DNA from 3 places in the Bacillus inaquosorum genome. Region 1 is predicted to be linked to each of the others. Evidence: riboswitches for the same ligand, from Rfam matches in the RefSeq annotation. Region 1 holds a riboswitch; each other region holds the start of a gene.
What was found. A riboswitch is a leader RNA that binds a small molecule or an ion and turns the genes downstream of it on or off. The one in region 1 is predicted to bind S-adenosylmethionine.
Positions count from the first base shown of each region.

Region 2: it holds a riboswitch for S-adenosylmethionine, as region 1 does, so the genes downstream of both, M1M80_RS10205 (2-hydroxyacid dehydrogenase) here and mtnW (2,3-diketo-5-methylthiopentyl-1-phosphate enolase) in region 1, are expected to answer to the same signal.
Region 3: it holds a riboswitch for S-adenosylmethionine, as region 1 does, so the genes downstream of both, M1M80_RS08605 (phosphoadenylyl-sulfate reductase) here and mtnW (2,3-diketo-5-methylthiopentyl-1-phosphate enolase) in region 1, are expected to answer to the same signal.

Region 1 covers NZ_CP096592.1:1,535,732-1,543,938, forward strand. Annotated here, with positions in the region: gene M1M80_RS07565 (carbon-nitrogen family hydrolase) at 1-676, opposite strand, end outside; gene mtnE (methionine-glutamine aminotransferase) at 771-1,964, shown strand; SAM riboswitch class I at 2,006-2,106, shown strand; gene mtnW (2,3-diketo-5-methylthiopentyl-1-phosphate enolase) at 2,191-3,408, shown strand; gene mtnX (2-hydroxy-3-keto-5-methylthiopentenyl-1-phosphate phosphatase) at 3,405-4,112, shown strand; gene M1M80_RS07585 (methylthioribulose 1-phosphate dehydratase) at 4,070-4,699, shown strand; gene mtnD (acireductone dioxygenase) at 4,714-5,250, shown strand; gene M1M80_RS07595 (YkvA family protein) at 5,291-5,611, opposite strand; gene spo0E (aspartyl-phosphate phosphatase Spo0E) at 5,814-6,071, shown strand; gene M1M80_RS07605 (hypothetical protein) at 6,157-6,588, shown strand; gene kinD (sporulation kinase KinD) at 6,616-8,136, opposite strand.
Region 2 covers NZ_CP096592.1:2,104,841-2,113,047, forward strand. Annotated here, with positions in the region: gene M1M80_RS10195 (MFS transporter) at 229-1,473, opposite strand; gene M1M80_RS10200 (FGGY-family carbohydrate kinase) at 1,568-3,031, opposite strand; gene M1M80_RS10205 (2-hydroxyacid dehydrogenase) at 3,049-4,074, opposite strand; SAM riboswitch class I at 4,167-4,258, opposite strand; gene M1M80_RS10210 (molybdopterin oxidoreductase family protein) at 4,406-6,448, shown strand; gene M1M80_RS10215 (hypothetical protein) at 6,558-6,851, shown strand; gene M1M80_RS10220 (hypothetical protein) at 6,964-7,263, opposite strand; gene M1M80_RS10225 (sugar phosphate isomerase/epimerase family protein) at 7,349-8,207, opposite strand, start outside.
Region 3 covers NZ_CP096592.1:1,736,939-1,745,145, forward strand. Annotated here, with positions in the region: gene pyrK (dihydroorotate oxidase B electron transfer subunit) at 1-517, shown strand, start outside; gene M1M80_RS08590 (dihydroorotate dehydrogenase) at 517-1,452, shown strand; gene pyrF (orotidine-5'-phosphate decarboxylase) at 1,421-2,140, shown strand; gene pyrE (orotate phosphoribosyltransferase) at 2,137-2,769, shown strand; SAM riboswitch class I at 2,914-3,019, shown strand; gene M1M80_RS08605 (phosphoadenylyl-sulfate reductase) at 3,182-3,883, shown strand; gene cysP (sulfate permease) at 3,895-4,959, shown strand; gene sat (sulfate adenylyltransferase) at 5,008-6,156, shown strand; gene cysC (adenylyl-sulfate kinase) at 6,169-6,762, shown strand; gene cobA (uroporphyrinogen-III C-methyltransferase) at 6,861-7,634, shown strand; gene sirB (sirohydrochlorin chelatase) at 7,636-8,207, shown strand, end outside.

The sequences.
Region 1 (8,207 bases):
CGCCTTCAGCAAGTATACGCCCCCATGGATCAATAATCAGGCTATGCCCGGCAAATTCATTATCTGGATTTGAACCGGTACAATTGCAGGCAGCGACAAAGCATTGATTCTCAATGGCCCGCGCAATAAGCAGGCTTTTCCAATGATCAAGGCGGGGAAGGGGCCATTCCGCAGAAATAAACAGCACGTTGGCTCCTTTCGTCGTATGTTTTCTGATCCACTCCGGAAAACGGATATCGTAACAGATCAGTCCTGAGCTTTTGACGCCATCTAGCTCAAAGTAGCCGTCTTCGGAACCGGCTGATAAATACACATGCTCATCCATCAGCTGAAAAAGATGGACTTTTCTGTACTCTTTAATGATTTGTCCTTCCTTATCCGCGATGTACATTGTATTATAAACATCAGAATCCTTTCTGACAGCGACCGATCCGGCGACAATATGAACGCCATGTTTCTTTGCCGTTTTCTTCAGCCAGTTCTGAGCAGAACGCCCGTCTTCATCAGCGAGCTCATCAAGGTTGGACAGGTCATATCCGGTCGTCCATAATTCAGGAAGAACAAGAACATCAGCATGTTTACTTTCTTTTTCGATTAAAAATTCAGCCTTTTTTATATTTTCCGAAGGTTTACCGTATGAAATATCAAATTGAAGACAAGATATCGTCCATTTCATCTTTTTAACACCCCAAATTTTTCTTTACTTTTTTCATTTAACCATATATGATGATGGACTATTATTTCAAGAATTTTTTAGAAGGTGAGAATAGATGAAATTTGAACAGTCTCATGTATTGAAGGAATTGCCTAAACAATTCTTCGCTTCTCTGGTGCAGAAAGTGAACCGAAAGCTCGCAGAAGGACACGACGTCATTAACCTCGGACAGGGAAATCCGGATCAGCCGACTCCGGAACATATCGTTGAGGAAATGAAACGAGCCGTTACTGATCCGGAAAATCATAAATATTCGTCTTTTCGCGGCTCATACAGTCTGAAGTCGGCAGCGGCAGCATTTTATAAAAGAGAATACGGCATTGATCTTGATCCTGAAACTGAAGTCGCTGTATTATTCGGCGGGAAAGCCGGTCTGGTCGAGCTCCCGCAATGCTTGCTGAATCCTGGTGATACGATTTTAGTTCCGGACCCGGGCTATCCTGATTATTGGTCAGGTGTCACACTCGCGAAAGCGAAGATGGAAATGATGCCGCTCGTAAAGGACAGGGCGTTTCTTCCTGATTACAGCAGCATCGCCGCTGAAGTGAGGGATCAGGCGAAATTGATGTATTTAAATTATCCGAATAATCCGACCGGAGCTGTTGCTACCTCTGAATTTTTTGAAGAAACCGTGAGTTTTGCGAAAGAAAACGGGATCTGTGTTGTTCACGATTTTGCTTACGGCGCTGTAGGGTTTGACGGCTGCAAGCCTTTAAGCTTTTTGCAGACTGAGGGTGCGAAGGATATCGGGATTGAAATTTACACGCTGTCAAAAACGTATAATATGGCAGGGTGGCGGGTCGGCTTTGCCGTCGGTAACGCTTCGGTCATTGAAGCGATTAATCTTTATCAAGACCATATGTTTGTCAGTCTTTTCAGAGCGACTCAGGAAGCTGCAGCGGCGGCACTGTTAGCTGATCAGGCATGTGTGGCGGAGCAAAATGCCCGATATGAAAGCAGGCGAAACGCTTGGATCACGGCATGCCGGGAAATCGGCTGGGATGTGACAGCTCCGGCAGGTTCATTTTTTGCATGGCTGCCTGTGCCTGAAGGGTATACTTCCGAGCAGTTCTCAGACCTTTTGCTGGAAAAAGCGAATGTGGCGGTTGCAGCTGGAAACGGCTTTGGTGCATATGGTGAGGGTTACGTCAGAGTCGGACTGCTGACAAGTGAAGAAAGACTCAAGGAAGCCGCTTATCGAATTGGGAAACTGAACCTGTTTACCCAAAAAAGCATTGACAAGATCTGATAACGATGGGATAATTCAAAATAATTTATAAAATCTATATTTTCTTATCAAGAGCAGGCAGAGGGACGAGCCCGATGAAGCCCGGCAACCGACTTGTAAAGCACGGTGCTAATTCTTGCAGCTGGCGGCTGAGAGATAAGATTCGGACGAGAAACGAAACCTCTTTAGACGCGATTGCTGTTTGAAGAGGTTTTTTTATATGGATGAAAATGAAAGGAGCTCTGGCATGAGTGAGTTATTAGCAACATATCTCCTGACAGAACCGGGAGCCGATGCAGAGAAAAAAGCAGAACAAATCGCAACAGGATTGACAGTAGGCTCCTGGACTGATCTGCCCCTGGTAAAACAGGAGCAAATGCAAAAGCACAAGGGACGGGTGATAAAGGTCGAGGAGAGAGAGGGGACTCTTGCATCAGGAAAACAAGCGGTGATCACAATTGCCTATCCTGAAATGAATTTCTCTCAGGATATTCCGGCTTTGCTGACAACAGTGTTTGGCAAGCTGTCGCTGGACGGGAAAATCAAATTAATCGATCTTCACTTCTCTGAAGCATTTAAGCGCACACTGCCGGGACCGAAGTTTGGCGTATATGGTATTCGGAAGCTGTTGGGAGAGTTTGAGAGACCGCTGTTAATGAGCATATTTAAAGGGGTTATCGGAAGGGACCTGAGTGATATTAAAGAACAGCTCAGACAGCAGGCGCTTGGCGGAGTTGACTTGATTAAGGACGATGAAATTTTCTTTGAGACAGGTCTGGCGCCTTTTGAAACAAGAATTACAGAAGGAAAGCAAATATTGAAAGAAACGTATGAGCAAACCGGGCATAAAACGCTGTATGCTGTCAATTTGACTGGACGTACGGCTGATCTGAAAGACAGAGCGAGACGCGCTGCCGAATTAGGAGCGGATGCGCTTTTGTTTAATGTCTTCGCTTACGGTTTGGACGTCATGCAAAGCCTAGCGGAAGATCCCGAAATCGCAATCCCGATTATGGCACATCCAGCGGTCAGCGGGGCGTTTACGTCTTCACCGTTCTACGGCTTTTCTCACGCTCTTTTGCTCGGAAAATTAAACCGGTATTGCGGTGCTGACTTCAGTCTCTTCCCATCTCCATACGGTTCGGTTGCGCTTCCAAAAGAAGATGCGCTGGCGATTCACGAAGAATGTGTGAGAGAGGATGCCTTTCATCAAACATTTGCCGTTCCGTCAGCAGGCATTCATCCCGGTATGGTTCCGCTTTTAATGCGGGATTTCGGTATAGATCATATTATTAACGCCGGGGGAGGCGTACACGGACATCCGAACGGCGCCCAAGGCGGGGGTAAAGCATTCAGAGCCATTATTGATGCGGTCTTAGAAGCTCAGCCGATTGATGAAAAAGCCGAACAATGTAAGGATCTGAAGCTTGCGCTTGATAAATGGGGAAAGGTTGAAGCCGTATGACGACTCGAAAGCCTTTAATTATTTGTGATTTTGACGGAACCATCACGATGAACGACAACATTATAAGTATCATGAAAACTTTCGCTCCGCCGGAGTGGACGGCATTAAAAGACGGCGTACTTTCCAAAACGCTTTCGATCAAGGAAGGTGTCGGGCGGATGTTCGGCCTTCTGCCAAGCAGTTTAAAAGAAGAGATTACAAGATTTGTATTGGAAGATGCAAAAATCAGGGAAGGCTTTCGGGAGTTTGTAGCGTTTGTCAAGGAGCATGAGCTTCCGTTTTATGTCGTAAGCGGAGGAATGGACTTTTTTGTGTATCCATTGCTTGAAGGCATTGTGGAGAAAGATCGTATTTATTGCAACCATGCGTCATTTGACAGTGACTATATTCATATTGACTGGCCTCATTCTTGCAAGGGAACATGCAGCAACCAATGCGGCTGCTGCAAGCCGTCGGTGATACATGAACTTTCTGAGCCAAACCAATATATCATCATGATCGGTGATTCGGTTACAGATGTGGAGGCGGCAAAGCTGTCTGACCTTTGCTTTGCAAGGGATTACTTATTAAACGAATGCCGAGAGCGGAACCTGAATCATCTTCCGTATCAAGATTTTAATGAGATAAGAAAAGATATTGAGAATGTAACGGAGGTACAGGAATGGCTGCAAAACAAAAACGCTGGCGAGAGCTCGCTGAAGTAAAACGGGAATTGGCCGAACGAGATTGGTTTCCGGCGACTAGCGGCAATTTGTCTATTAAGGTTACTGATGAGCCTTTAACATTTCTCGTAACCGCAAGCGGTAAAGATAAACGAAAAGAAACGGACGAAGATTTTCTGTTAGTGGATCAAAACGGAGAGCCTGCCGAGAGCGGACATTCTTTGAAACCGTCAGCAGAAACGCTCTTGCATACACATTTGTACAATAAAACAAATGCCGGATGCTGCCTGCACGTCCATACGGTAAACAATAATGTGATTTCAGAGCTATACGGGGACCAAAAGAAAATCACATTCAGAGGCCAGGAAATTATAAAAGCGCTCGGCCTGTGGGAAGAGAATGCAGAAGTGACCGTTCCGATCATTGAAAATCCGGCTCATATTCCGACACTCGCGGCACTGTTTGCCGAAGAGGTTTCAGAAGATTCAGGAGCTGTTCTGATCCGAAACCACGGTATTACCGCTTGGGGCAGAACGGCATTTGAAGCAAAAAGAGTGCTTGAAGCATATGAATTTTTGTTCAGCTACCATTTGAAATTGAAAACACTCCAGCATCAGCTGGTTAAATAAAAGGAGGAACTGAAATGGCAACAATTCGAATTCATGATGAGGCGAATACAACGATTGAAAATCAAGAGGAAGTTGCAAGCTTTCTGGACCGTCAAGAGGTTATTTATGAGCAATGGGATATTACAAATCTTCCGGAACAGCTTTCAGAGAAATATGATCTGACAGAAGAAGAAAAACAGCAAATCCTCGATACCTTTGAAACTGAAATTAAAGATATCTCAGCCCGCCGCGGCTATAAAGCACAGGATGTTATCTCCTTGTCAGACAGCAATCCGAAACTTGATGAACTGCTTCAGAACTTTAAAAGAGAGCATCACCATACAGACGATGAGGTCCGTTTTATCGTAAGCGGACACGGCATTTTTGTTATTCAAGGCAAAGACGGAACGTTTTTTGATGTCCGTTTAAACCCTGGAGATTTAATCTCAGTGCCTGAGAATATCCGCCATTACTTCACGCTTCAGGAGGACCGCAAAGTTGTTGCTGTGAGAATCTTTGTCACAACTGAAGGCTGGGTTCCGATTTATGAAAAAGACAGCGTGAATCAATAAGCAGGAAAAGCCCCGTTCAATCGAACGGGGCTTTTTATATTTATTGCAAACGCCACTTTTCATATTGTGACATTTCTTTTTTAATCAGTGTCCAAATCAAACCTAGAACAGCTGCATCGTCAATGATCCCAAGACCAAGGATAACGTCTGGAATGATATCGAGCGGCATGGCGATATACAAGATGGCAGCACTTAGAAGCAAAAGTGTTTTAACCTGTGAACGGGGGTAGTCACCGTTTCTCCAATCGCGAAGCATTTGAAAAAAAATAGTGATGTGCTGGATACATTTTTTTCGGTTTTTCCTTTTTAAAACCGCTTTTCCGCCTGCCGCTCCGAGCATGATTGCTTTCTTTTTCTTCATCGGGCATACCTCCTGACTGGCGGTGTGTTTAAGATATTCTTCACCTGGGTATTGTTCTTCTAATCCTATCAATATATCTATTATACCTGAAAAATTAACTTATTTAATGAAAATATGTTTACAAATAAAGTATAATCTGTAATAATGCACAATAACCCAATCAAACTTGTTTCCTATTTCTTAGCGGCGAGGGGTGAAGTGAATGGGCGGTTCTTCTGAACAAGAAAGATTGTTGGTGTCTATTGATGAAAAAAGAAAGTTAATGATAGATGCCGCTAGAAAGCAGGGATTTACAGGGCATGACACGATCAGACACAGTCAGGAGCTGGATTGTTTAATAAATGAATATCACCAGCTCATGCAAGAAAACGAACATTCCCAAGGGATTCAAGGCCTTGTAAAGAAATTAGGCTTGTGGCCCCGCAGAGATGTTATGCCTGCATATGATGCAAATAAATAGCGGCGCTATCAGATGCATATATAAAGAGAGAGCTTTTCAGAAGCGCTCTTTTTTTCTGGAAAAATTCATATGAAAGAGGGAACTGATGAAAGAACTGGCGATTATCATTACTGAAATGGTCAATCAATTTCATGATGCTTTTATTTCATTATGCGGAATGTTTGGCATTCATTTAACCGACAAAGAGATGCATTTTTGGGTGATCGGCATTTTTGGCATTTTCTTTTTCGGCGTCACTCACGCTGTGTTTACATGGCTATCTAAGTGGAGCATGACAGCCTTGTCCTTTATCTATACCGTTACAGTCATCATTGTCATCGTATTTGCTATTGAAATTCAGCAAAAAGTAACGGGGAGAGGGAATATGGAGTTTTTAGATGCCACTGAGGGTTTAAAGGGTTTTTTGGTATTCTTTATGTTTTTTTTGGTTCTGAAACTGCTGTTGCGTTTCATCAAAATACTCTTTTCTGGCAGAACAGCAAGCAAGTCGAATGGCAATTCACGTTCACGAAGATAAAAACCCCTCCTGACACGGTCAGGGGGGTTATGAAGCGGATACGGGGAGGGTGATCGTTACCTCCGTGCCCCTTCGCACTTCACTTTCGATATGAATAGAGCCTCCGTACATCAACACGATCCGTTTACAAACAACAAGGCCGAGACCGGTTCCTTTTTCTTTAGAAGTGACAAAGGGGAGGAAGATATGATCGAGCATTTCCTGAGAAATCCCTTCACCGTTATCCACGACTTTGATAATGGCCTTTTTATCCAAAGCTCCCAAGGAGATCGTCAGTTTGCCTCCTTCAGGCATTGACTCGAGGCCATTTTTTGCTACATTTAAAATCACTTGTTTAATATGATCTTTTGTACATTTTACGAGTAAGGGCTGCTCGGTTAAATACTGTAATTCAACTTCAACATTGTATAGGTTGCCCTCAGAATAGATGATCGGCATAATTTCACCGATAATATCCTGAAGCGAGTTCAGCTCCCATTTTTCAGCTGTCGGCTTGCCAAGAACGAGGAACTCACTCACAATTTGATTAATGCGCTTTATCTCCTGTTCAATAATGGAGAAGTAAAGCTGATCTTCTTCACCTTTATATTTCTTTTGCAACAGCTGAATAAAGCCGCTTATGCCGGTGAGCGGGTTACGGATTTCATGAGCCGTGCTGGCAGCAAGCGTCCCGATCAGCTCTAATTTTTGCGCCTCATTTTCTGACCGCTCCAGCTGGGTCTGCCGCTTCAGCAAATAATACAGCACGAGAATAAAAAGGATATTCAGCAGAACAATAATACATGAAAGTGGAAGCACAAGGCTTTTCGTCAGTTCTTCTATTGTGACGGGGTTCGGATATACTTTCATATTCCAGCTGATATCATCCAGATATCCGCTGACTGGTTTCTGATCTTTTGCATGAGAGGCCTGTCCGCTTGTAAAAATCATTTTCCCGCCTTGGTTTATCACTTCAATATAAACATCAGGGCTCAGCAAGTTAATGAGGTTTTTCAAATAATCAATTTGAATAGCTGCGACAAGATAATCTGTCACATTTTCCTTTGAGTCCAAAACAGGAACACAAATGGTAAAAATCGGCTGGCCTGTAATTCTGCTCGAATAACTATCTGAAATGACTGTCTTTTTTGTTTCCTTCGCTTTTGTAAAAAAAGATCTGTCGGCCAGGTTTACTTTCGTTTTTAATTCCGTTGTGCTTACGGTAACGTCTCCTTTGGCGTTCAGAAAATAGAGACCGGAAAATCTCGGCTCTGAATCAAAGGTTTTTTCCAAAATCGACTGCATTTTCTTTATATCAACCGGTCTGTCAATGGCGATGGACAAGGAGGTCATTCTCGCCTTTGTTTCTCCGATTAAATAATTGATTTTGTTGCGGTGAAGGTTCAGCAGGACACTAGCTTCTTGCTTATGTTCTGCAGCTATTGTATCTTTTTCTTTTTCATATACGAAAAAGCTGATGACGATTGCCGGAATCACGACCAGTATAATATAAAGTTTGACTCTCCCGCAGGCGCCTTTTAGTATTTTCAATTTGCATCGCTCCAACATACACCTGATTAGAGGTATTATATCATTGTTTCTTCTTCTTTAATAAGAAAAAATAACCAAAAAAATTAGAA
Region 2 (8,207 bases), 570 kb from region 1:
TCCCCTTCCCTTTAAATGTCCGATTCAGGACCTGCACAAGCTATGACATCTTGATTCTTGATCACTTCCTTCAAGATTTTCACCTCTTATACTTATATAACTTACAAAGTAAATAAACTTTGAAACAAGTAAAAAAGATGCATAGTGGTAAATGCTGTTGTAAGCATGGAAATCCTTACATTACTGAATACATGATAAAAAGCGCCCCTGAAACAAGGCGCTTTCTGATTAAGATGCATATTGAGGAGACGTTTCCTCCTGTACTGCTTTTTCCTCAGGTATATGAATGCATTTCGTCATGACCGCACTCGCAAGATAAAGGATCGCAAAGATCCAGACAACACCTTGCGCCCCGATGAGACCGATGAACAGCCAAGCGAGCGCAGGGCCGACAAACGCTGATAAACCTGCAGCCAAATTCAATACAGACATGGCCGCTCCTTTGTCTTTTCCGGCCACCGTCGGCACAATTGCACCAATCGGCACATAGCCTGCCAGCAAACCTCCCCAAATAAAGCCGATCACGCTGACAACCGCTAAACTTCCGCCGGAGAAAACAGGTGCATAATATAATAGGACGGTGAAAATGCCGCAGCCGACTCCGCCGAACCAAATAACGGTATTTTTCCAGCCGAACTTATCGCCGACAATTCCAAAGATAAGGTTGAACACAATATTCCCCAGAAAAATCGTTCCCCAAATCTGCAGCCACACATTGGTTGAAATTCCATGCTGAGCCATGTGCATCGGCAAAAAGACTGGGAAACCATATGTACCAATGCTGTTGATAATTCTGATGATTCCGCCTGTAAGCACCCGCGGATTCGTAAAAAGAATGGTAACTCCTTTTAAAAGCTCCTCAGCTGTTTCTGATCTTTTTCTTTTCTTCTTTTCAAAACGGTCTTTATTGATAAACAATGCGAAGAATGCACCAAGACATACCCAGAAAATAGAGCTCCAAAGCGTATTCAAATAACCGAACGCTTTGATCGCGTAGCTTGAGTACCAAGCACCGAACACAAACATGCCCAGGCAATACGCAATCCAAAACCAGCCGACAGCGGTACTAAGCTTGTTTTGCGGTGTTCTGTAGATGACCCATGTCAAGAAAGAATAAGCAAAAAGCGGGTAGCCTAACCCTTTTACAAAGTAAGTCACATACATCACAGGAAGGTTCAGCTGTTCAAATCCAAACACGATAAAGGCAGCTGTACCGATCACATAAAACAACAGCCCCATAAACATCGTCCGTTTTGCGCCAAATGCTTCAAGACATACACCCGAAAACCAAGAAGCTATGGCAAGCGCAATCCCGTAAATGCTAAAAATTGAAGCGGATTGCTGAACGGTAAGCCCGTTTTCGATCAGAAAAGGGCTGAGCCAGCCTTGTTCAAGCCCGTCTCCCATCATAAACAAAACTACCCCTAAAAACCCCCAGGCAAGCCGCTTTGGTATTCCAATTTTATCAAACATATCTGTCTCCTCCTTAGATGCTAATATCAATTACCGTATTACCTCATTAAAGCTGAAAATTAGATAATTCCTCAAAACAGCAGCAAATGCCGCCTTATAACAACACTTTGCTTTCTGAACCTGAAAAAAAGCGCTGCGTTTGCTTCCATTCCTCATATAAAGCCAGTTCGGCCTGACAATCCTGCGGTTCTATTACCCGGACATTTGCTGACATCTCTTCCGTCAATTGAAAGGTTTCATTGCAAATGACTGCAGCCCCTACGACAGATGCCTGATGATATCCCTCTTGGACATAGATTTTTTTCTGAAGAAGGTCCGCGATATATTGAGTGAGCGCTTTGCTTTGGAATCCTCCTCCGCACACCCAAACATAGTCACGTTCAAACGGAGTAACCTCTGTTAATATATCAAAGTTCCATTTGATCGAAAATGCGATCTCTTGCAGCGCCGCACGTACAAAATGTGCTCTTTTTAAATGCGCTGAAAGTGGGGCATCAAAAAGAAAACCGCCTCTCGTTAACGCATTCTTTTCTGCCGATAAATAAGAACCGAGAGCCGCCACACATGCATTGTCTTCTTTAGCAATTGCAGAAATCTCTTCCTCCATCACTTCGTACGATTCATTCGGGTAAAAAATCTGTTTTAATTTTTGATAATTCAGGCCGGTAATTCCCGGATTTGTTTCCACAAGCCATTGGCTATGTTCTGTATGGCAGTTCAGCCAGGCTTTATGTTTTGTGTCGTCATGATCAGCAGTAATTTTGGTTATTGGCGTTGTTGTCCCAGATACGATGACGATGTCCTTAAGAGCAGCGCCGGTGCTTTTCACAGCCAGCTGTGTATCTCCGCCCCCTGCTATAACCTTTGCATGTATAGAAAGGCCTAATTCGGACGCATACTCATTTGTTATCGTTCCAATCGCTGTTCCCGCTCTTACAAGAGGCGGAAGGATTGATGGGGAGAAGCCGAATATGCCGCACATCTCTTCTGACCAAGTGTTTTGCTTCACATCAAACAGCAGGGTTTCGGTTGCCTGTGAGGGTTCATATGTCAATATTCCGCTCAGCTGGTACGTTACCCAATCACTGATGCTTGTAAAGCTTGCCGTTTTTTCCCATAAAGAGGGCTGGCGTTCTTTTAAACCATAAAGCTTGAGCGCAGAAAAAAGTGCGGTCGGCAGGCGGCCTGTGCAGCTGTATATCTCTTCCTGATTGGGTATGCTCTCCTCCCACTCACGGCCACGGTTATCAATGTTCGGCAGCCCTAGAAAAGAGTCGCCGTTCTGATCAATCAGAACAATCCCCTGTCTTTGACTCGTCGATGTCAAACCTATTATGTCAATATCATGCGAACGGGAAAGCGCACGTTTTGCCAATCTCATGACTTGCTTCCACAGCACCTGAGGAGAAAAATAACGGCTGTCCGGGTAAAGCGTCTCGGTGGCATACACGATGTCCTCCCGTTCAACCGTTTGAACACTGCCTGATACACTCACGATCGCTACTCTCGCATTGCCTGTGCCGATATCAAAAACGAGATAGCCTTTTTGTTTTTTCATTCCGTTAGCCTCCTTTCTTATGCCTCTGTTTTTAGCTTATCTTTGTTATACAATGTCGGAATATTAAGAGTTTTTTCAACCTTCCATTTTTTGAGGGCTTCATTCAGGATCGTCACGTGATGATCCTCCACTTCAAAGGTTGCTCCAGCGAGATGCGGTGTTGCCAGAACATTAGGCAATGAAATCAATTTGTAATCCGATTCCTCTGGAGGTTCATGATAAAAAACGTCTAAAATGGCTCCTCTGATTTTATGTTCTTTTAATACAGATAAAAGATCGTCACGGTTTACCACAACCGCTCTTGAAGTATTGACGAAAATCGCACTCTCTTTCATCAGATCTAAATATGCCCGATCAATCAGTCCAAGTGTTTCCTCGGTACGAGGCAGATGGACAGAAACGATATCACTGTCTGAAAAAACCGTTTTAAGAGATACTTTTTCATATTGAGGATGATCGTCTTGTACGTATGGATCGTAATACTTTATTTTACAGTCGAACGCAGTCAGCAGTTTTGCAATCCTTTGACCAACGGCGCCAAACCCAACCATGCCGACCGTTTTTCCCGTTAATTCATTTCCTTTAAATTTGACATAAGCCTGCAGGTAATCACTGTCCCACTTTCCATCCTTCAGCCATTGATTCGAGGTGCTGGTATGGCGGAGAAAGGAAATCACATTACCGATAAACATTTCAGCAACGGCTTGCGCATTCCGCCCGGGTGTATAAAAAACGGGAATGCCTCTTTTTGATGCTGCGGCCACATCCACATTGGAGGGCATTCCCCTGCACACACCGACAAATGAAAGTTCGGGAACAGAAGCAAATACGCTGTCTGTTACTTGATCAAGCTCAGTAATCAAGCCTTTTGCATTTGTTTCTTTTAATAGCTGAATGATTTCATCTTCCCGGTATGCCCGGCCTTGCTCCTTCCAGGTGTGATAAGCAACCGAGCCGAACAATTTTTCAAGCTCTTTGCGTCCTTCTTCGTTGTACGGCGCTGTAACCAAAACCGTCATGGTGCAAAACATCCTTTTCATCATATTTTTTCATAAAAAAATCTCTTTCCGAAGATGGAAAGAGATTCATATATAGGCGTGCCCTGTTACAGACAGACGCCGGTATAAACCTTGCTTTCCTATCTTTCAAGCTGACGCTTGCTGGAATTGGCACAATAATGTTGCCGAGGTTTCATAGGGCCAGTCCCTCCACCTCTCTGGATAGAAAATGTTGAGTATGTAATTTTCAGAATGAAGAATACGTTTATCATAAAGAAGTCTCAGATTGATGTCAATCTCTTTTTTCAGAATTGACGTTATCATCCGAAATGTTATAATTCTTACAAAATATCTAACTAGAGAGAGGAACTGGGCCATGAAATCTTTTGCAACACAACAAAACGGCATTTTCAAATCCGTTTGCTCGCTTGACTGCCCGGATCAGTGCGGATTATTAATACATAAAAAAGACGGAAAAATTGTGAAAGTGCAAGGTGATCCCGACCATCCTGTTACGGCCGGAAACATATGCAACAAAGTCCGAAACATGACGGAGCGCATCTATGATGAAAAGCGGCTGACTACACCGCTTAAACGGACAGGTGCGAAAGGTCAGGCGATATTTGAACCGATTTCTTGGGATGAGGCAATTGATACCATTACCTCCCGCTGGAAACAGCTGATTGATGAAGAGGGAGCTGAAAGCATACTCCCGTACAGCTTTTATGGAAATATGGGAAAATTAACAGCTGAAGGTATGGACCGCCGCTTCTTTTACCGCATGGGTTCAAGTCAGCTCGAACGGACAATTTGCAGCAAAGCGGGATCTGAGGGCTATAAATATACAATGGGTATAAGTGCGGGAATTGATCCTGAGGAAACCATTCATACGAAACTATTTATTTTTTGGGGAATCAACGCGGTCAGCACAAACATGCACCAAATTACAATCGCCCAAAAAGTACGAAAACAGGGTGCCAAAATTGTCGTGATTGATGTGCATAAAAATCAGACAGGGCGTCTCGCCGATTGGTTTATTCCCATAAAACCCGGAACCGACAGCGCACTTGCCCTTGGCATCATGCACATTTTATTTAAAGAAAACCTTCATGATGAAGCATTTCTGTCTGAATACACGGTCGGCTATGAAGATCTCCGTGAACACGTGAAACAGTATGATCCGGAAAAGGTGTCACTGATTACCGGTGTCAGCACTGAAGATATTTATCAGCTGGCAAGAATGTACGGCGAATCCTCCCCTTCTTTTATCAGAATCGGAAACGGAATCCAGCATCACGATAACGGCGGGATGATTGTAAGGACGATTGCCTGTCTTCCGGCAATCACTGGCCAATGGCTGCACAAAGGGGGCGGCGCAATTAAGCATAACAGCGGAATTTTAGAATATAACACGAATGCCTTGCAGCGGCCTGACTTACTGAAAGGGCGCACACCGAGATCGTTTAATATGAATCAGCTTGGCAAAGTGCTTTTGGAAACAGATCCGCCTATTCGCTCTCTTTTTATTTACGGGACGAACCCGGCCGTTGTCGCGCCGGAAGCGAACAAAGTCAGACAGGGCTTGCTGCGGGAAGACCTATTTACTGTAGTTCATGATTTGTTTTTGACGGAAACGGCTGCATACGCAGACATTGTCCTGCCTGCAACATCCGCTTTTGAAAATACCGATTTTTATACCTCCTACTGGCACCATTACATTCAGCTTCAGCAACCGGTGATTGAGAGATATGGTGAAAGCAAGTCTAACACTGAAGTGTTCCGATTACTGGCTGAAGCAATGGGATTCACAGACCAAGAGCTCAAGGACTCAGATGAAGAATTGATTCGCCAGGCGCTTGATCATCCAGATAATCCGTATTTGGCGGAGATTGATTACGATTCACTTACTAAGCACTCATTTATGAAAGCGAAACGCAAAAAGCCGCTGTTTCCAGGCAAACTTCCGACTCCAAGCGGAAAAATAGAATTATATTCAGAAAAAATGAAACAAGACGGTTTCCCGGCATTACCGACATATACGCCTCTTGTATCTGATAATGAACATCCGTTTATGTATGTTCCGGCGCCAAACCATAATTTCTTAAACTCAACGTTTTCCAACAACGAAAAACACATCAGGCTTGAAAAGACGCCAAAGCTCTTTATCAATACAAAAGATGCTGATGAACACGGAATCGTTGATGGGGATCCTGTACGAATTTGGAACAGCCGGGGAGAATGCGAGCTGACCGCTGCAGTCGGGGAACAAGTGCTGCCCGGTGTTGTCGTCAGTCAAGGATTATGGGCGGATGAACCAGGAAAAAAACAGCTTGTAAACGCGCTTACCCCGGATCGCTTATCCGATATGGGCGGCGGCGCCACCTTTTTTTCAGGACGCGTGCAGATTGAAAAAGCATAAACGAAAAAACCGCCCAGAACATGTTCTGGCGGTTTTTTTTTGGTTGATAATGAAACCCGGAGTATGCCAAGCCCGTATAACATAACATCGACATAATGGAGGCATGCATATGGACGTTTTTTTAGGAATCGGTATTGCTTTGGCTGGCTATTTTATCGGTGAAGGCTTAAAGCAAATGAACCATCCAAAAGCATATGAAAAAAGTGATACCTTGCTTATAAAAGAACGAGATATTTACTTTTACATCGGACATTTTTTAGGAATAACGACAACTGAGGCAAAACAGTTAGCCGGAGACATGACAGACATTCCTTACATTGAAATAAACGGAAAAAAGTATGTACAGAAACATATGTTAAAAGAATGGACATTCACATTAGTTGAGAAACATCAGGGTGAATAAAGCAAATCTGAGAAGAGCGAGAATCATTGTCACGCTCTTCTCAGTTCAGCTGTATAGATTGGCCACCACCAAAACTTTGCCCATAACCGGTGAAAAACCCCTCAAGCCACAATCAATGTTCTTTCCTCAAACGGCTCAATATGCCCTTTCCACACCAGTACCTGCTGATTGATAACGTATGCTTTCGTAGCGCTTTCAACATGTTATTGATAATCCCCCAAACTGCGCCTTTATCTGCGGATCGAACACAGTTTTCCACAATTATGTTCCGAAAATCTGAATAGCAGCGTTCCGGAGAAACATGCAAATTTATACCGAACTCTTTCCCACGTACCGGAATGATATCAAATGCGCCTGCAACTAATTGGAAGTCATGATCACGCAATGCCGCTGGAGCGATGAATGTATCCAATTTGACTTCCCCGGCCGCCTCCTACCATTACCCAGCGTATCGGTCTTTCCCCCTTTTTTTCGCCACTAATCATTCTGGTTCCCTATCACTCGTAACCAACACTTTTTAAATAAGCAATGCTTTGACTGACATCTCTTAAACTAGTATCAGAGTTTCTCGGATCACGTTCCTGTTCGATGGTAATGTAGCCGTGATAATGAATGTCTTTCAGCAATTTATGAATGGAATCATAGTTAATGATTCCTTGGCCGATCGGACACATGACTCCTTTTGCGCAAGCATCAAAAAAGCGGATATGCTCCCCCATCACCTGCTGATATACACTTTCATCAATGTCTTTAAAATGGATATAGTCGATACGGTCCGCACATTCTCTGAGCCACTGTTCCGGATCCATCTTTGAATAATACAAATGCCCTGTATCAAGACAAAGACCCGCAATGTCGTATGGGATATCCTTTAATAATTGCTGAATTTCATCCTCAAACTCAATATAGCCCCCTGCATGAGGATGGATGACGGCCCGCACGCCATATCGCTTCCAAGCCCGTTCCGCAATTGTCCGAATATGAGACATCATACGGTTCCAATCCTTTTTAGATAACCGTTTCGCTTGATCAGGGTGCCCCGCCTTGTAATCTCTTTCGTCATGCCCCCAGTCAATCAGGACCAAATAAGGCGGTGTAAAGTGGCCGTCCTTTTCCTGAAAAGAGAAAGGGAGTTTTGTCATAAGAGAACATATATCGTCTGCTTGCTGCAGCAAGTTTTCTAAATGAGACGCTGTTACTAAATCATCGAAAATGGTACCGGCAATAATGGACAAATTGTTTTTAGAAAGCTCAGCTTGAACCCGCTCGATATCCATCGGAATATAACCGTATGGACCCAGCTCGATCCCTTTATAACCAGCTTGTGATGCTTCCTGCAGCACTCTCTCCCATGGG
Region 3 (8,207 bases), 200 kb from region 1:
GGGAGAGCTTGTAGATGTCCTCGGGCCTTTGGGAAATGGCTTTCCGGTCAATGAAGTCCAACCCGGAAAGACGGCTTTGCTGGTAGGAGGCGGTGTAGGTGTGCCGCCTCTCCAAGAGCTGTCGAAACGCTTGAACGAAAAAGGGGTCAAGGTCATACACGTTTTAGGATTTCAATCAGCAAAGGATGTTTTTTACGAAGAAGAGTGCCAGCAGTACGGAGACACGTATGTGGCAACAGCTGACGGAAGCTATGGGGAAACCGGGTTTGTTACAAATGTAATTAAACAGAAAAATCTAGAGTTTGACATTCTCCTCAGCTGCGGGCCGACACCGATGCTGAAGGCGTTAAAAAAGGAATATGCCCATAAAGAAGTCTACCTGTCTATGGAGGAACGAATGGGCTGCGGAATCGGCGCATGCTTCGCGTGTGTGTGCCATACAAACGAAAGTGAGACATCCTACGTAAAAGTATGTCTCGACGGGCCTGTATTTAAAGCTCAGGAGGTGGCGCTGTAATGCTAGAGGTGAAATTACCTGGGCTTGATTTGAAAAACCCGATCATTCCTGCATCAGGCTGCTTCGGTTTTGGAAAAGAGTTTGCGCGTTTTTATGATTTGTCTTGTCTCGGAGCAATCATGATCAAAGCTACGACAAAAGAGCCTCGCTTCGGGAATCCGACCCCTAGGGTAGCTGAGACTGGCGCTGGAATGCTCAATGCGATCGGTCTGCAAAATCCGGGGCTGGAAAGCGTCTTGCAAAATGAGCTGCCGTGGCTTGAGCAGTTTGATACGCCGATCATTGCCAATGTCGCAGGCTCTCAAGTCGAGGATTATGTTGAAGTCGCGAAGCATATCAGCAAAGCGCCTAATGTTCATGCACTTGAATTGAACATTTCCTGCCCGAATGTGAAAACAGGCGGAATCGCTTTTGGCACGAACCCTGAAATGGCTGCCGATTTGACGAAAGCGGTTAAAGAGGTTTCAGATGTGCCCGTTTATGTGAAGCTTTCCCCGAACGTGGCAAATATCACAGAAATTGCATCAGCGATCGAAGAGGCGGGAGCGGATGGTCTTACGATGATCAACACATTAATCGGCATGAGGCTCGATTTAAAATCAGGCAAGCCGATATTAGCGAATAAAACAGGGGGACTTTCCGGCCCTGCTGTGAAGCCGGTTGCCATTCGCATGGTGTATGAAGTCAGCCAGGCTGTCAATATCCCGATTATCGGTATGGGAGGCGTGCAGACGGCTGAAGATGCACTGGAGTTTCTTCTCGCGGGAGCAAGCGCGGTCGCAGTCGGAACAGCAAACTTTGTGAATCCTTTTGCATGTCCAGACATCATTGAACAGCTCCCTGCTGTTTTGCGCCAATACGGCTATCAAACAATTGAAGAATGCATCGGAAGGAGCTGGAATCATGAAAAACAACCTGCCCATCATCGCGCTTGATTTTGCATCAGTTGAAGAAACACTTGCATTCTTAGCGCCTTTTCAGAAAGAACCGTTATTTGTAAAGGTTGGAATGGAGCTTTTTTATCAAGAAGGGCCATCCATAGTTAAACAGCTAAAAGAAAGAAATTGCGAACTGTTTTTAGATTTAAAACTTCATGACATCCCGACCACTGTAAACAAAGCGATGAAGCGCCTTGCCGGTCTCGGAGTAGACCTCGTCAATGTTCATGCGGCCGGGGGCAAAAAAATGATGCAAGCAGCTCTGGAAGGTTTAGAAGAAGGTACGCCGGCTGGAAAAAAACGCCCGTCACTTATCGCGGTAACCCAGCTGACAAGCACATCTGAACAAATGATGAAAGATGAACTGCTGATCCAAAAGCCTCTGATCGACACGGTTGTGCACTACAGCAAACTGGCGGAAGAAAGCGGACTGGATGGAGTGGTCTGCTCTGTTCATGAAGCGAAAGCAATTTACCAAGCGGTTTCGCCTTCATTTCTGACTGTCACTCCGGGGATCAGGATGTCAGAGGACGCTGCGAATGACCAAATCCGCGTAGCAACACCTGCAATTGCAAGAGAGAAAGGTTCATCAGCGATTGTGGTAGGACGCTCGATTACAAAAGCGGCAGACCCGGTAAAAGCCTATGAAGCTGTCAGACTCGAATGGGAGGGAATCAAACAATGAAACAAATCATCGCAAAACATCTATTAGACATCCAAGCTGTATTTTTACGCCCAAACGAGCCATTTACATGGGCAAGCGGCATTTTATCGCCAATCTACTGTGACAACCGCCTTACACTATCTTTCCGGGAGGTCAGAAATGATGTCGCCGCAGGCATCAGCAAGCTTGTCGAAGAGCATTTTCCTGAAGCTGAAATGATTGCGGGAACAGCAACAGCCGGTATTCCTCATGCTGCTCTGGCGGCTGACCGTTTGAATCTTCCGATGTGTTATGTGAGAAGCAAGCCGAAAGCGCACGGAAAAGGCAATCAGATTGAGGGAGCTGTTCAAAAAGGCCAAAAAACGGTCGTCATTGAAGACTTAATCTCCACAGGAGGCAGCGTGCTTGAAGCTGCGGCAGCTTTACAAGCGGCTGGCTGTGAGGTGCTTGGGGTTGTCTCAATCTTTACGTACGGGCTTCCTAAAGCGCAGGAAGCGTTTGCGAAGGCAGAACTGCCATACTACTCATTAACTGATTATGATACGCTGACAGAGGTCGCGCTTGAAAACGGAAATATTCATTCGGACGATCTGAAAAAGCTGCAAACGTGGAAGCAAAATCCCGAGTCGAAAGATTGGTTTAAAAAATAAAAAATAAATTCCGGTGATGCACAGGGGCTTCAAAGCCTTGCTGTGCGTGAAAACAGGCCTAGAGGCCTGTTTTTTTATTAATCCTATAAAAAAAGTCGGGTTGACTTATGTTAGAATTGTGCTAAAATTTACTACAAATCTAAAAACTTATCAAGAGCGGCTGAGGGACTGGACCTATGAAGCCCGGCAACCTGCACAGTGTGTAAGGTGCTACTTCCAGCAAAATGAATTCCATTTTGAAAGATAAGGGCTACATGCTGTTCCTGTCTTTCTTTCCGCCGGATTGAAAGTTTTTTATTTTAAGAGGAAAAAAGGCTGTTTGCGATAACAGCAGCCGCACCACATTACAATTGGGAAAAGACAACCGGCAGAAAGCTACTGTTTGTTTGTCTCCGAAAGGAGGAAAGAAGAAATGTTAACGTACGATAATTGGGAGGAACCAACGATTACATTTCCGGAAGACGATCCTTATAAAGGAGCGCTGTCAGTTTTAAAGTGGGCATACGGCCATTACGGCAATCAGCTTGTTTATGCCTGCAGTTTCGGAATTGAGGGAATCGTTCTGATTGACTTAATTTATAAAGTGAAAAAAGACGCAGAGATTGTGTTTCTTGATACAGGACTTCATTTTAAAGAAACCTATGAAACGATTGAGCGAGTGAAAGAGCGTTATCCGGGTCTTAATATCATCCTGAAAAAGCCAGATCTTACCCTTGAGGAGCAAGCCGAAGAATATGGTGACAAACTGTGGGAAAGAGAGCCGAATCAGTGCTGCTATCTTAGAAAGGTTGTTCCTTTAAGAGAGGCGCTTTCAGGGCATCCGGCCTGGCTTTCCGGTCTGCGCCGCGATCAAGGGCCAAGCCGTGCCAATACAAATTTCTTAAACAAAGATGAAAAATTCAAATCAGTAAAAGTATGTCCGCTTATCCATTGGACTTGGAAAGACATTTGGAGATACACATCCCGGAATGAGCTGGACTACAACCCGCTTCATGACCAAGGATATCCAAGCATTGGCTGCGCACCTTGTACGGCTCCTGCTTTTACCGCAGAGGATTTACGCTCAGGCAGATGGAATGGTATGGCGAAAACAGAATGCGGATTGCATGAATAAGGAGCTGCAAAATGGAATTAGCCGCTATTTTATTTAGCTTGTTTTTCGCGATGAATATCGGTGCAAGCGGCGCTGCAGCTTCGATGGGAGTTGCTTACGGCTCTGGAGCCATCAAAAAGAAAACCTACGCTTTGATCATATGTGCAGTCGGTGTGCTGGCCGGGGCGGTCATTGGCGGGGGCGAGGTTGTAAAAACCATCAGCTCCGGCATTATCCCCGAGCAGACGATTACACTGACGATTGTTTGCATCATTATTGGAGCCGCTGCGCTGTCGCTCTTTACGGCTAATCTGCTCGGCATTCCATTGTCGACAAGTGAAGTAACAGTCGGCGCGGTTGTCGGAGTGGGAGTGGCTTACAAAGTATTGTTTGTGAACAATCTTCTGGTCATTGTGGCGTTTTGGGTTTTTGTCCCGCTGTTTGCTTTCGGCTTCACCTATTTTGTTTCAAAGCTGTTTAGCTATTTTAAGATTGAAATTAAGTCTTCTAAAAAGCAAAAAATCCTTGGCATTGTTTTGTTAGTTGCCGGATTTTTTGAAGCGTTCTCTGCCGGCATGAACAACGTGGCGAATGCCGTTGGCCCATTAGTAGCGGCCGGTGTGCTTGATGTCGCGAAAGGAACCTTGTACGGGGGAGTTTTTGTCTCCCTTGGCGCACTGTTATTAGGCCGGCGGGTGTTAGAAACAAACGGGAAGAAAATTACGAGATTCTCAAAAGGAGAAGGCATTCTCTTATCCGGTACAGGAGCCGGACTGGTGATCATCAGTTCTGTATTTGGGATGCCGGTGCCTCTGGCGCAAGTCACGTCATCGTCTATTATCGGAATAGGCATGGCAAAAAACGGTCCGAATGTGTTCCATAAACAAGTTGTTCAAACGATGCTGAAGGTATGGATCGTATCGCCGTTTTTATCTTTATCGATTTCTTATCTGCTTGTATCCTTGTTTTTAAAAGAGGATTATTATTCAATCTTTATCATGGTAAGCGTGCTTTTAGCGGCGGGCGGTGCCATCAGCCTGACGAAGGCCATTCGTAAAGAGAGACGCTCTGTCCACGAACAAGGCGGGGGAATCTGATCATTAATCTGAGTTATTTTATATGTTAACTAGGAGGAAATGGATATTATGAGCTTAGCACCACACGGAGGAACATTAGTAAACAGAGTAGATGAATCATATGATGTGAGCAGCATTCAAAAAGAAATTGAACTTGATTTAATTTCTTTCGCGGATTTGGAATTAATCGGAATTGGCGCATACAGCCCGATCGAAGGCTTCTTTAATGAAAAAGATTACGTATCTGTTGTCGAAAACATGCGTCTTTCTTCCGGCGTTGTCTGGTCCCTTCCAATCACACTTCCGGTCGATGCGCAAAAAGCAGCGGAACTGTCAGTCGGTGAAACGGTAAAGCTAACGTATGAAGGAGAAACATACGGCGTGATCCAAATCGAAGACCTGTACGTGCCTGACAAACAAAAAGAAGCTGTCAATGTGTACAAAACGGATGAGCAGGAGCATCCGGGTGTTAAAAAGCTGTTCAGCCGCGGCGATACATATGTCGGCGGACCGATCACATTGATTAAAAAAGCTTCAAAACAGTTCCCTGAGTTTACGTTTGAACCGGCAGAAACAAGACGCCAGTTTGCGGAAAATGGCTGGGAAACCATTGTCGGTTTCCAAACAAGAAATCCTGTTCACAGAGCGCATGAATACATTCAAAAAACGGCTCTTGAAACAGTAGACGGCTTGTTCTTAAACCCGCTGGTAGGCGAAACAAAATCTGATGACATCCCAGCTGATGTGCGGATGGAAAGCTACCAAGTGCTTCTTGACAATTACTATCCGAAAGACCGCGTGTTCCTTGGCGTCTTCTTAGCGGCGATGCGTTATGCAGGACCGAGAGAAGCGATTTTCCACGCGCTTGTCAGAAAAAACTACGGCTGCACGCATTTTATCGTCGGCCGCGATCACGCAGGTGTAGGTGACTATTACGGAACATACGAGGCACAGGAGCTGTTTGACACATTTAAACCTGAAGAACTCGGAATTACACCGCTGAAATTCGAGCACAGCTTCTTCTGCGAAAAATGCGGGAATATGGGAACAGCGAAAACTTGCCCTCATGGCAGAGAGCATCACGTCATCTTATCAGGCACTAAGGTAAGAGGCATGCTGAGAGACGGTGTGCTGCCTCCTGCAGAATTCAGCCGCGCAGAAGTCGTAGAAGTGTTAATCAGAGGTATGAAGAAAAAAGAAGAAGCAGGCGTATCTTAAGGAGGACTGGCAGTGACAAATCGCGATATCGTATGGCATGAAGCCTCTATTACAAAAGAAGAGTATCAGCAAAAAAACAAGCACAAAAGCTCCATTCTCTGGCTGACAGGGTTAAGCGGTTCAGGTAAATCAACGATTGCCAATGCAGCTGCGAGAGAATTGTTTGAGCAGGGCTACCAGGTGATTGTGCTGGACGGTGATAATATCCGTCACGGCTTAAATAAGGATCTTGGTTTTTCTGATGAAGACCGAAAAGAAAACATCCGCCGGATCGGAGAGGTGGCAAAGCTTTTTGTTCAGCAGGGCACCATTGTGCTTACTGCTTTTATCTCTCCTTTCCGCGAGGACAGAGAACAGGTTCGCCAGCTTGTGGAAGCAGGCGAATTCAATGAGGTATACATTAAATGCGACCTCGATATTTGTGAACAAAGAGATCCGAAAGGGCTCTACAAAAAAGCAAGAAACGGGGAAATTCCGTTCTTTACAGGAATTGATTCTCCTTATGAAGAGCCGGAAGCACCGGAGCTCGTTCTTGATTCAGGACAGCATGACCGTGAAGAGTGTAAAAACCAGCTGATCGAGTTTGTCAAACAAAAATTGAGCTAAATATGATCTGCTGTGTTCTTCTCAGACGTTGAAATGCAAGCGAGAATAACATCACAGCGAATGTTCTGGAAGAACTCGAATAGATCGGGGGAAATACGATGGGGAAAGTATATATTGTAGGAGCGGGTCCCGGAGACCCTGATCTGCTGACAATTAAAGCGCTGAAAGCCATTGAAAAAGCTGATGTCATCTTATATGACAGATTAGTAAATAAAGAGATTTTACAATATGCCAAAGAGCAAGCAGACCTGATCTACTGCGGGAAGCTTCCAGATTTTCATACGATGAAACAAGAAACCATCAATCGATTTCTTGTGAAGTATGCACAAAAAGGGAAAACCGTTGTCAGACTGAAGGGCGGAGACCCATTTGTGTTCGGCAGAGGAGGGGAAGAAGCGGAATGCCTCTCTGAAAACGGAATTCCGTTTGAAATCATCCCTGGCATTACGTCAGGAATCGCGGCAGCCGCTTATGCCGGGATTCCTGTTACTCATCGGGATGCGGGCTCTAACGTCGCTTTTGTAACGGGTCATTATAAAAAAGAAGAAGATTTTGAGGAAAAGTGGAAAGTGCTGGCTACAGGAATTGATACACTTGTCATCTATATGGGTATCAAAAACGTACAGCAGATTGAAAGAAAACTCCTTGAAAACGGCCGGGACGGTTCTACGCCGGCAGCCTTTATTCACTGGGGAACAACGGACAAGCAAAAATCTGTTTTTTGTACAGTTGAAACCCTTTCAGAAACAGTGATAAAAGAAGATATTAAAAATCCGAGTTTAATTGTCATTGGAAATGTTGTAAATTATCACTATAAGCTGGATTGGTTTGAATCTGAACTGAAAAAACAAGATTTAAGCGAGGCGTTGTAAAATGAAACAAGCGATTTTATATGTTGGTCACGGCAGCCGGGTAAAAAAAGCGCAGCAAGAAGCCGCAGCCTTTTTGGAAGGATGCAAGGCGCACGTCTCTGCGCCTGTACAGGAAATCAGCTTTTTGGAGCTTCAGGAGCCGACAATTGAGACAGGGTTTGAAGCATGTGTGAAGCAAGGCGCCACTCATATCGCAGTGGTGCCTCTGCTTCTTTTAACAGCTGCGCATGCAAAACATGATATTCCGGAAGAAATTGCGCGTGCAGCATCGCGATATCCTTCAGTCCGCATTTCATACGGAAAGCCGATCGGGATTGACGAAGAAGTAGTCAAAGCAGTATATCACCGAATGAAAGACATAGGTGTTCCGTATGAAAATGCCAGAGTCGTGCTCATCGGGAGGGGCAGTTCAGATCCCGCTGTAAAAAGAGACGTAACCGGCATTGCCAATCTTCTTCAACAGATGATTCCGGTCAAGGAAGTCATCCCGTGCTTTTTGACAGCATGCGGCCCGAATTATAAAGAGATTTTTTCAGAGCTTAAAAAAGATGACGGCATGACAACCTTTGTTGT